Teredinibacter turnerae T7901: one gene and its partners. The protein of the gene in region 1 interacts with the protein of each later gene in a pairwise test. Links are inferred from orthologs where the notes say so. Each region holds a gene or a part of one and is shown in the gene's direction. Other genes may lie near its edges.

Region 1 (2,699 bases):
TGAAGCTATGTTCCTAATTGGTGCAAATGATGAGTGCACCAAATTGGAATATGCACTCATATTGTGCTTTCGGCATCTAAAATCACTTGTTTTGTCTTTAAAAAATGAGCTAACTCCTTGTTATAAATAGAGAAACCAAAGTTGGCGCAGTTAGTGCTAAAACCATGCAGGCTCGTCGGACTGGTGATCGACCAAGCTCAAAAAAAAGACTTAAAAAGTAAAATTTGGAGGAAACACATGAAATTTTCTAAAAAGATCCTGGCAGGTGCTGTTGCAGCTTCTTTGGCAGTGAGCGCGTTCGCTCCTATGGCGAACGCTGAAATTTCTGCGTCTGCTGGGGTTGCCAGTACTTACTTGTGGCGTGGTCTTGACCTGGGTTCAGGTACGCCTGCGGTATCTGGCGATCTGTCATACAGTGCTGGCGGTTTCTACACCACTCTGTGGGGTTCATCAGGTGACACTGGCGCTGGTACGGAGTGGGATCTGGGTGCTGGCTATGGCGGTTCTGCTGGTATGTTCTCTTACGACGTTAGCGTATGGAACTACATGTACCCGAACGGCGGTACCATGGAAGATCAGTACGGCGACCTGACTGAAGTTATAGTCGCTTTGGGCTTGGGCCCTGTGTCTTTCTCCTGGTACGAAAATATTGCAACAGAAGGTGGTGACGAATCATACCGTTATTTCACTCTGGGTTACGCAACCGGGCCTTTCTCATTCATGATTGGTTCACACACTGGTGACGATAGCACTGAGTTTACCCACCTGGATATTTCCTACGCGTACAACGATAACTTGAGCTTCACCTTTAGCCAGGTTGTGGATCAAGACGAGGTTCTTCTTGCTGATGGTGATGGTGTGAAAGGTAAATCCATCGATGACGACCTGAAGTTCGTTGTTTCCTACAGCTTGCCTATCGAGTAAGTTTTGTTGGCCCGGTTGTTAGCGTGTTAACGGCCGGGCAAGCATATCTATCAAGCAGCGCCGACGCTGCATAAACCATTAGAGGAGCAGTCCAATGAAATTAATTACTGCCGTCATCAAGCCTTTTAAGCTGGACGCTGTTCGTGAGGCTTTATCAGAAATCGGTGTGCAAGGTATCACCGTGACCGAAGTGAAAGGTTTTGGTCGCCAGAAAGGCCACACTGAACTGTATCGCGGCGCAGAATACGTTGTTGATTTTCTGCCTAAAACCAAACTGGAAGTAGCAGTAGCCGACGACCAACTGGACTCTGTTGTTGAAGCTATCAGTAAAGCAGCTCACAGCGGAAAAATTGGCGATGGTAAAATCTTTGTATCCAGCCTCGACCAAGTTGTGCGCATCCGTACCGGTGAATCCGGTGAAGAAGCACTGTAACTCATAATTAGAAAAGAGATTAAAATTTCCGGAGATCTGGTATGGAAAATGTTCTTTATGAAATGCAGTACGCCATGGACACCTTTTATTTTTTGGTGTGTGGCGCGCTGGTAATGTGGATGGCTGCGGGTTTTGCGATGTTGGAATCCGGGCTTGTTCGCGCTAAAAATACAACAGAAATTCTTACAAAAAACGTCGCGCTTTTCGCTATCGCTTGCACCATGTACCTGATCTGCGGGTACGACTTTATGTACGGTGGTGGCTGGTTCTTAAGCGGTGTTACTACCGTTGCTGGTATGGACGACGCAGCTGTTGCTGGTGTTGTTAAAGGTGTTGCGGACTTTAATGCTGGCGTTGAAGATGCTGGCTTGCAATACTCTGGTGCTTCCGACTTCTTTTTCCAGGTAGTGTTTGTTGCTACTGCAATGTCTATTGTTTCCGGTGCCGTTGCTGAGCGTATGAAGCTCTGGGCATTCCTGGTATTCGCTGTTTTCATGACTGGCGTTATCTACCCGCTGGAAGGTGGCTGGACTTGGGGTGGCAATTCGGTATTTGGCCTGTACGAACTGAGCTATTCTGACTATGCAGGTTCCGGTATTGTTCACTTGGCCGGTGCCGCTGCTGCGCTTGCTGGTGTATTGGTACTTGGCCCACGCAAAGGCAAATACGGCCCTAACGGTGAAGTAAACGCGATTCCTGGTGCTAACCTGCCTCTGGCTGCGCTGGGTATGTTCATCCTCTGGATGGGATGGTTCGGCTTCAACGGTGGTTCCACGCTGCAATTGTCTGGCGTTGGCGTCGCTAACGAAGTGGCTAACGTGTTTGTTAATACCAATGCTGCTGCTTGTGGTGGTTTGATTGCTGCGCTCATCGTAGCTCGCATCATCTTCGGCAAAGCTGATCTGACTATGGCAATCAACGGCGCGTTGGCTGGCCTGGTTGCTATCACTGCAGAGCCTGCTGATCCCACTGCGCTGATGTCTACAATTATCGGTGCCGTAGGTGGTGTGCTGGTTGTCTTCGCTATCCTGTTCCTCGACAAACTGAAAATCGATGACCCCGTAGGTGCGATTTCTGTTCACGGTGTTGTTGGTATCTGGGGTATTTTCGCGGTGCTGATTTCTGACTCTGACGCCACCTTCGTTGGTCAGTTGGTGGGCATGTTAACCATCTTTGTATGGGTATTTGTTGCCAGCCTGGTTGTTTGGATCGCTATCAAAGCAATCATGGGCGTTCGTGTCAGCGAAGAGGAAGAATTCGACGGTGTCGACCTGTCCGAATGTGGTATGGAAGCTTACCCAGAGTTTTCGGGTACTTCAAAGTAAGTTCTTAATTCATCAGG
Region 2 (2,927 bases), 280 kb from region 1 along the record:
CAATCTACAAATCTGTCGATCAGTACGGTAACGTCACTTACTCCGACGAACCCCCGACCAACGCAACAGCCGAGAAACTGGAGCTTAAGCCGCTCAATACGACCCCGGCGATAACTCCCGCACCCGCGCCCAGCCCACCGCTGGTGTCGCCAGCGCCATCGCCAAGCCCTGAACCAGACGCAACAACCAGCCCTCCGAAGCAGGCCAGTGGCTACGGTCTGCGCCTGGTGACTCCGAAATCTGAACAGCGCTTCGGCCCCGCGGAAAAAGCACTCACCGTCGTGATGCTGACCCAGCGCAAGCTCGAACCAGGTTTGCGATTTGAGGTGTATATCGACGGAAAAGTGCAGGAAACCACCGATTCAAACAACGTCAGCATCGCCCTCAGCAAAGCCTTGCAAGGCCGTCGGAGCGTCTCGGCCGCTGTCGTCGATGGTGCAGGGAATGTCATTGAACGGACCGAGGAGAGAACCATCTTTGTTATTCGGCCCGCTGGTCACAGCTGATACACACCAAATTAACGCAAAAAATAGCACCATTACAGCGCATATCGAGATTTTCGCTCTATAATTGCCCCTAATTCTGAGATACGCTTTCGTTAGGGGCGCATGAACGCACCAAAGAAACCCGCAATGCATACGCGAGCCATTCGGGTGCATTCCTGTTTTAGCCCCTTCGATTGGGCCCAACAACGGACCTTTTCGGGGTTTTCCCAAGTATTGTTCAAAAATGCTTCTAATGGATTGTTACCTGGTTAACATCCCACTCCCTATGCACCGCCAGCCCCTGCCACGGCTGGCATTCTGGTTTGCTTATTGCATTCCAGGCTACTACTAAAAGGTGGCTCACCCTAGAGGCCGCCCACAGGACTTAGAGTGAATTCAAATAGTTACCAAAACATTCTGGATAGCCTGCTAACTGCAATTATCCTGGTGGACCACAATCTGACAGTCGTGCATATGAATGCGTCAGCAGAAATGAACCTGGGAGTCAGCGGCGAGAAGATGTCTGGTCGCTCCATTCATGCCTGCTTTTCCGCCAGCGATGGCACCCCCATGTCACTCGAAGAAGCCCTGAGAAACAACCGCAACTTTACCAAGCGTAAGGCCAGTTGGAAGCTGCACAACAACCAAACCATTATGGTCGACTACTCGGTGATCCCGAGTCACGAAATGAATCATATGGTTATCGAGTTTCAGCCACTCGACCGCCTGCTCAAAATCAGCCGCGAAGAGGCCATGCTCGCCTCTCAGGAAACCACCCGTAACTTGATCCGCGGCATGGCCCACGAAATCAAGAACCCGCTGGGTGGCATACGTGGCGCTGCGCAATTACTGGCGCGCGAGCTGCACCATGAAGAACTTGAAGAATACACCCGGATCATCATTGACGAGACCGATCGCCTGCGCAATCTCGTAGACCGTATGCTCGGCCCTCACAAATCGAGTGAACGCAAACCAACCAATATTCACGAAGTGCTCGAACACGTGCACTCAGTGATAAAAGCCGAGGTTGGCAGCCAGATCACCATCAAACGCGATTATGACCCCAGTATTCCGCCACTCACCGCAGACCGCGCTCAACTGATTCAGGCTGTGCTCAACATTGGCCGCAATGCCATGCAGTCGCTGCTGGAAAACGGTACCGCCAACCCACAGATTGCGTTTCGCACCCGGGTTCAGCGACGTTACACCATCGGCCGAACGCACCACCCCTTGGTGGTGAAAATCAGCATTACCGACAATGGCCCAGGAATTCCACCCGAGCTCATTGAAGACATTTTTTTCCCCATGATTACCGGCCGCGCTAATGGCAGCGGCCTGGGCTTGGCCATTGCGCAGAACCTGGTCAATTTGCACAAGGGGATTATTGAGTGCGCGAGCCGTAAAGGCAAAACCGAGTTCACCATCTACCTACCGCTGGATACCGAAAATGCATAAACCTAATCTGGTATGGATTATTGACGACGACAGGTCGATTCGCTGGGTGCTGGAAAAAGCCCTGCAACAATCCGGGATTACCACCCAAAGCTTCGAGAGCGGCGACAAAGCGCTGCTGCACATTGATAAAACCCAACCGGACGCCATTATCTCCGATGTGCGCATGCCAGGTACCGATGGCCTGACCCTGCTTTCCAACCTGCACACCGAGCACCCCAGCCTGCCGATAATTATTATGACGGCGCATTCCGATTTGGACAGCGCGGTATCGGCTTACCAGGGTGGCGCATTTGAATACCTGCCCAAACCATTCGATGTGGACGAAGCAGTCGCTGTTACTCAGCGTGCGCTCGCCCATGCCTCAGAGCAACAGCAGGACATTGCCCCGCCGGAACCCGAGCTGGAAACCGAAATTATTGGCGAAGCGCCGGCCATGCAAGAAGTGTTTCGCGCTATCGGCCGTCTCTCGCAATCTAACATTACCGTGTTAATCAACGGCGAGTCCGGCACCGGTAAAGAACTGGTCGCCCGCGCGCTGCATCGCCACAGCCCACGCAAAGAAGGGCCATTCATCGCACTGAACATGGCCGCGATACCCCGCGACCTGATCGAGTCTGAATTGTTTGGCCACGAGAAAGGTGCATTCACCGGCGCAGGTGCGCAACGTCAAGGCCGCTTCCAACAAGCGGATGGCGGCACCCTGTTTTTGGATGAAATCGGCGATATGCCCGCCGAAACCCAAACGCGCTTGTTGCGCGTGCTTGCCGACGGCGAGTTCTATCGCGTGGGCGGCCACACAGCAATTAAAGTTGACGTGCGAATTATTGCAGCAACCCACCAGAACCTGGAACATCTGGTGGAAGATAATCGCTTTCGGGAAGATTTGTTCCACCGCTTAAATGTTATTCGCATCCACTTGCCGAAGCTTTCCAACCGCCGCGAAGATATCCCCAAGCTCGCACATCACTTTTTGCGCAAAGCCGCCAA
Region 3 (3,338 bases), 3.6 Mb from region 1 along the record:
GCCTGTGTAAAATCACTCAGGAATGCCTCTACCTGGGAATTGAACAAGTCAAACCGGGTGCGCGCCTGGGAGACATAGGAGCAGTCATCCAGCAGTACGCGGAGAAGAATCACTATTCGGTGGTGCGTGAATACTGTGGCCACGGCATTGGCAAAGTCTTTCACGAAGAACCTCAAGTATTGCACTACGGCGTTGCAGGTAAAGGTATGGAATTGGTGGAAGGAATGACCTTCACAATCGAACCCATGATCAACGCCGGTAAACACCACACCAAATTGAAAGGCGACGGCTGGACTGTAGAAACACGCGACGGCCGCCTGTCAGCGCAATGGGAACACACACTCGCCGTTACCAAGGATGGAGTTGAAGTATTGACCGCCCGTAACGAGGAAAGCTTTTAATGACCCACGCTGTGTCTGTCGAACAAGCACCAAAATTTCCGCTTTACCACTGTCAGCCGATCTTCTTTAACCAGAGCAAGTTTCGGGAAGACCTCAAAAAGCACCCGGCGATTAAGGTGTTCAAAAGTGCCATAGCCGGGATCGACAGCCATTTCGAAAGTCGCTTTCACGAAGGCGATGATATCCACAGACTGGTGCAGGAGCGGGCGACTTTTGTCGATCTACTCCTACACTATGCCTGGCATCAATACGCCTGGGACGACGACGTCGCCCTGATCGCCGTCGGCGGCTACGGCCGCAAAGAGCTGCACCCCAAGTCAGATATCGACATTTTGATTTTGCTCGACGACAAAGCTCAAAAAAAATATAACGACAATCTTCAACTGTTCGTCACCTTCCTTTGGGACATAGGGCTGGAAATTGGCAGTAGCGTTCGAACCCTGAAGGAATGCATCAAGATTGCCAAAGGCGACATCACAGTTGTCACTAATTTACTCGAAGCTCGTCGACTGGCTGGCAACGATAAACTCCGCGATAAATTGCAGCTGCTCACCGGGCCAGAACATATGTGGCCGGCCAACAAATTCTTTGACGCCAAAGTGGAAGAGCAGGAACAGCGCCATCTGAAATACGACAACGTTGAATATAACCTCGAGCCCAATGTTAAAAACGCCCCAGGTGGCCTGCGCGATATTCAGACTATCAACTGGGTGGCCAAACGCTATTTTAATGTGCCCGACATTACTCGCCTCGCAGGTGCAGATTTCTTTACTGAGGAAGAGTATGGCGCATTGCGCAGTGGGGAAGCCTTTCTCTGGAAGGTGCGCTACGGCATCCACTTGATTGCCAATCGCGCAGAAGAGCGTCTGACCTTTGAGTACCAGCGCGAATTAGCCAAACTCTTTGGCTATAAGGATGACGACAAAGGCCTCGCCGTCGAGAAATTCATGCACGAGTACTATCGCGTGGTGCTGGCACTGCGCGAACTCAACGACGTATTGGTGAACTATCTCGACGAAGTTATTCACACCAAAAGACGCAAGCACAAAATCACCCCCATCAACGACCGGTTTCAGTTGCACGACAACCTGATTGAAGTTACCCGTGAGAGCGTGTTTGACGAATCGCCCTGCGCGCTCATGGAAATTTTTGTGATCATGGGGAACAACCCCAGCATCGCCGGTGTGCGCTCGCCGACAATTCGCTTGATCCGCGAGAAACGCTGGCTGGTGAATGCGAAGTTTCGCCGCGATCCACATATTCGTGCGATGTTCATCGAGCTATTTCAGTTAAAGGTCGGTCTGGTTGCGCAACTTGAGAGAATGCGCCGCTACGGCATCCTCGGCCGGTACCTGCCGGTATTCGGCAATATCATTGGCCAAATGCAGCACGACCTATTCCACCGCTACACCGTGGATGCACACACTTTGATGGTTATAAAAAACGTGCGCAAATTTCGTCACGAAGAGGCAAAGCAGAAGTTTCCCATTGCCCATCACATAATGAAGCGGCGCCAGCATCTGCATTTGCTCTACATAGCCGCACTGTTTCACGACATCGGCAAAGGCCGTGGCGGCGACCATTCGACATTGGGCGCTCGCGATGCGGAAACCTTCTGCGAAGATCACCAATTGCGCGGCAAGGACACACGCCTGGTGGTGTGGCTGGTAGAGAAGCACCTGTTAATGTCCTACGTTTCCCAAAAGAAGGACATTTCCGACCCGGAAGTGATTCGTGATTTCGCACTGGAAGTTGGGGACCAGCGCCACCTGGACTATCTTTACGCCTTAACCGTCGCCGACATGTGTGGCACCAGCCCTGATATCTGGAATACCTGGCGCGCCAGCCTCATGCGACAACTGTATATGGAAACCAAGCGCGCGCTGCGTCGTGGTCTCGAAAACCATATCGATAAGCAAGAGCACATCGAAGAAACTCAGCAGCTGGCCGCCGCGCGGCTGGCCGATAAAGGCATCTGCGAGCAGATCGCGCGCAAACTCTGGGATCAAATGGGCGATGAGTATTTCATCCGGGAGTCCCATACCGATATTGCCTGGCAAACAGAGGCGATGATTCAGCACCAGGGCGAAAGCCCGCTGATTCTCATCCGCGAAACCACCAACCTCGAATTTGAAGGCGCAACTCAGATTTTTATACGCACTCGCGATGAGCGCCACGTATTCCCTGCTGTCGCCAGCGTGCTGACATCCCTGCAACTGAACATTCAGGATGCGCGGCTGTACAGTACCAACGATGGCTACACCGTCGATACCTTCTACGTGCTGAACGACAACGATCAGCCTCTCGGTGACAATTCCTCTAAATACCTGAAGATTTCCCGAGCCATCGGCGAAGAACTTTTACTGTTAGGCGACTACAACGAAGTGGTTCGACGTCGCACGCCGCGCGTGCTAAAGCAGTTTTCTGTGCCTACCCGTACCAGCATCAGCAACGATATTGTGAGTGGTAACACGGTGCTCGAGGTCATCAGCCCGGACAGACCAGGCCTGCTTGCAACCATCGGCCAAGTGTTTATGGAGCACGATGTCCAGCTACAAAACGCCAAGATTTCAACGCTCGGCGAACGAGTGGAGGATGTATTCTTTATCACCGACGCGGACAACCAACCACTTGGTGATCCACGCCTGTGCCGTGCCCTGCAGGATGACATCTGTTTTCGCCTGGACAAACGTGTCGAGCAGGATCTTGCGTCCTGATCCGCTGCCGAGAATTTATCATGAACCCCAATCTCGATCTGCTACAGCCTTACCCGTTTGAAAAACTGCGCCAGCTTAAAGCCGGTGCACAGCCGCCCGCTGAACTCGAACACATCGCTCTTTCAATTGGTGAGCCCAAGCACCCGGCACCGCAGTTTGCTCTGGATGCGCTTTCTAACCAGTTGGCGACCATCGCAAATTACCCGGTGACGCTCGGCCT

Evidence for each region.
Region 2: the proteins of glnK (region 1) and glnL interact in binary tests that used the Escherichia coli proteins (3 or more experiments, as listed by UniProt). The link is inferred for Teredinibacter turnerae T7901 from one-to-one orthologs.
Region 3: the proteins of glnK (region 1) and TERTU_RS04425 interact in binary tests that used the Escherichia coli proteins (3 or more experiments, as listed by UniProt). The link is inferred for Teredinibacter turnerae T7901 from one-to-one orthologs.

Annotation. Positions count from the first base shown.
Region 1 is NC_012997.1:4,620,422-4,623,120, reverse strand. What follows is about bases 9-2,687. They hold glnK (P-II family nitrogen regulator), read left to right. Parts: upstream 9-1,018; coding sequence 1,019-1,357; downstream 1,358-2,687. Other genes in these bases: TERTU_RS18550 (ammonium transporter), read left to right, coding at 1,399-2,682; TERTU_RS18560 (TorF family putative porin), read left to right, coding at 238-924. UniProt on the Escherichia coli protein: Involved in the regulation of nitrogen metabolism. Regulates the activity of its targets by protein-protein interaction in response to the nitrogen status of the cell.
Region 2 is NC_012997.1:4,896,883-4,899,809, forward strand. The notes cover bases 1-2,907. They hold glnL (nitrogen regulation protein NR(II)), read left to right. Parts: upstream 1-875; coding sequence 876-1,940; downstream 1,941-2,907. Other genes in these bases: TERTU_RS19630 (DUF4124 domain-containing protein), read left to right, coding at 1-506; glnG (nitrogen regulation protein NR(I)), read left to right, coding at 1,933-2,907. Outside these bases: more of glnG, read left to right, coding at 2,908-2,927.
Region 3 is NC_012997.1:1,043,255-1,046,592, reverse strand. What follows is about bases 1-3,318. They hold TERTU_RS04425 ([protein-PII] uridylyltransferase), read left to right. Parts: upstream 1-400; coding sequence 401-3,118; downstream 3,119-3,318. Other genes in these bases: dapC (succinyldiaminopimelate transaminase), read left to right, coding at 3,139-3,318; map (type I methionyl aminopeptidase), read left to right, coding at 1-401. Outside these bases: more of dapC, read left to right, coding at 3,319-3,338.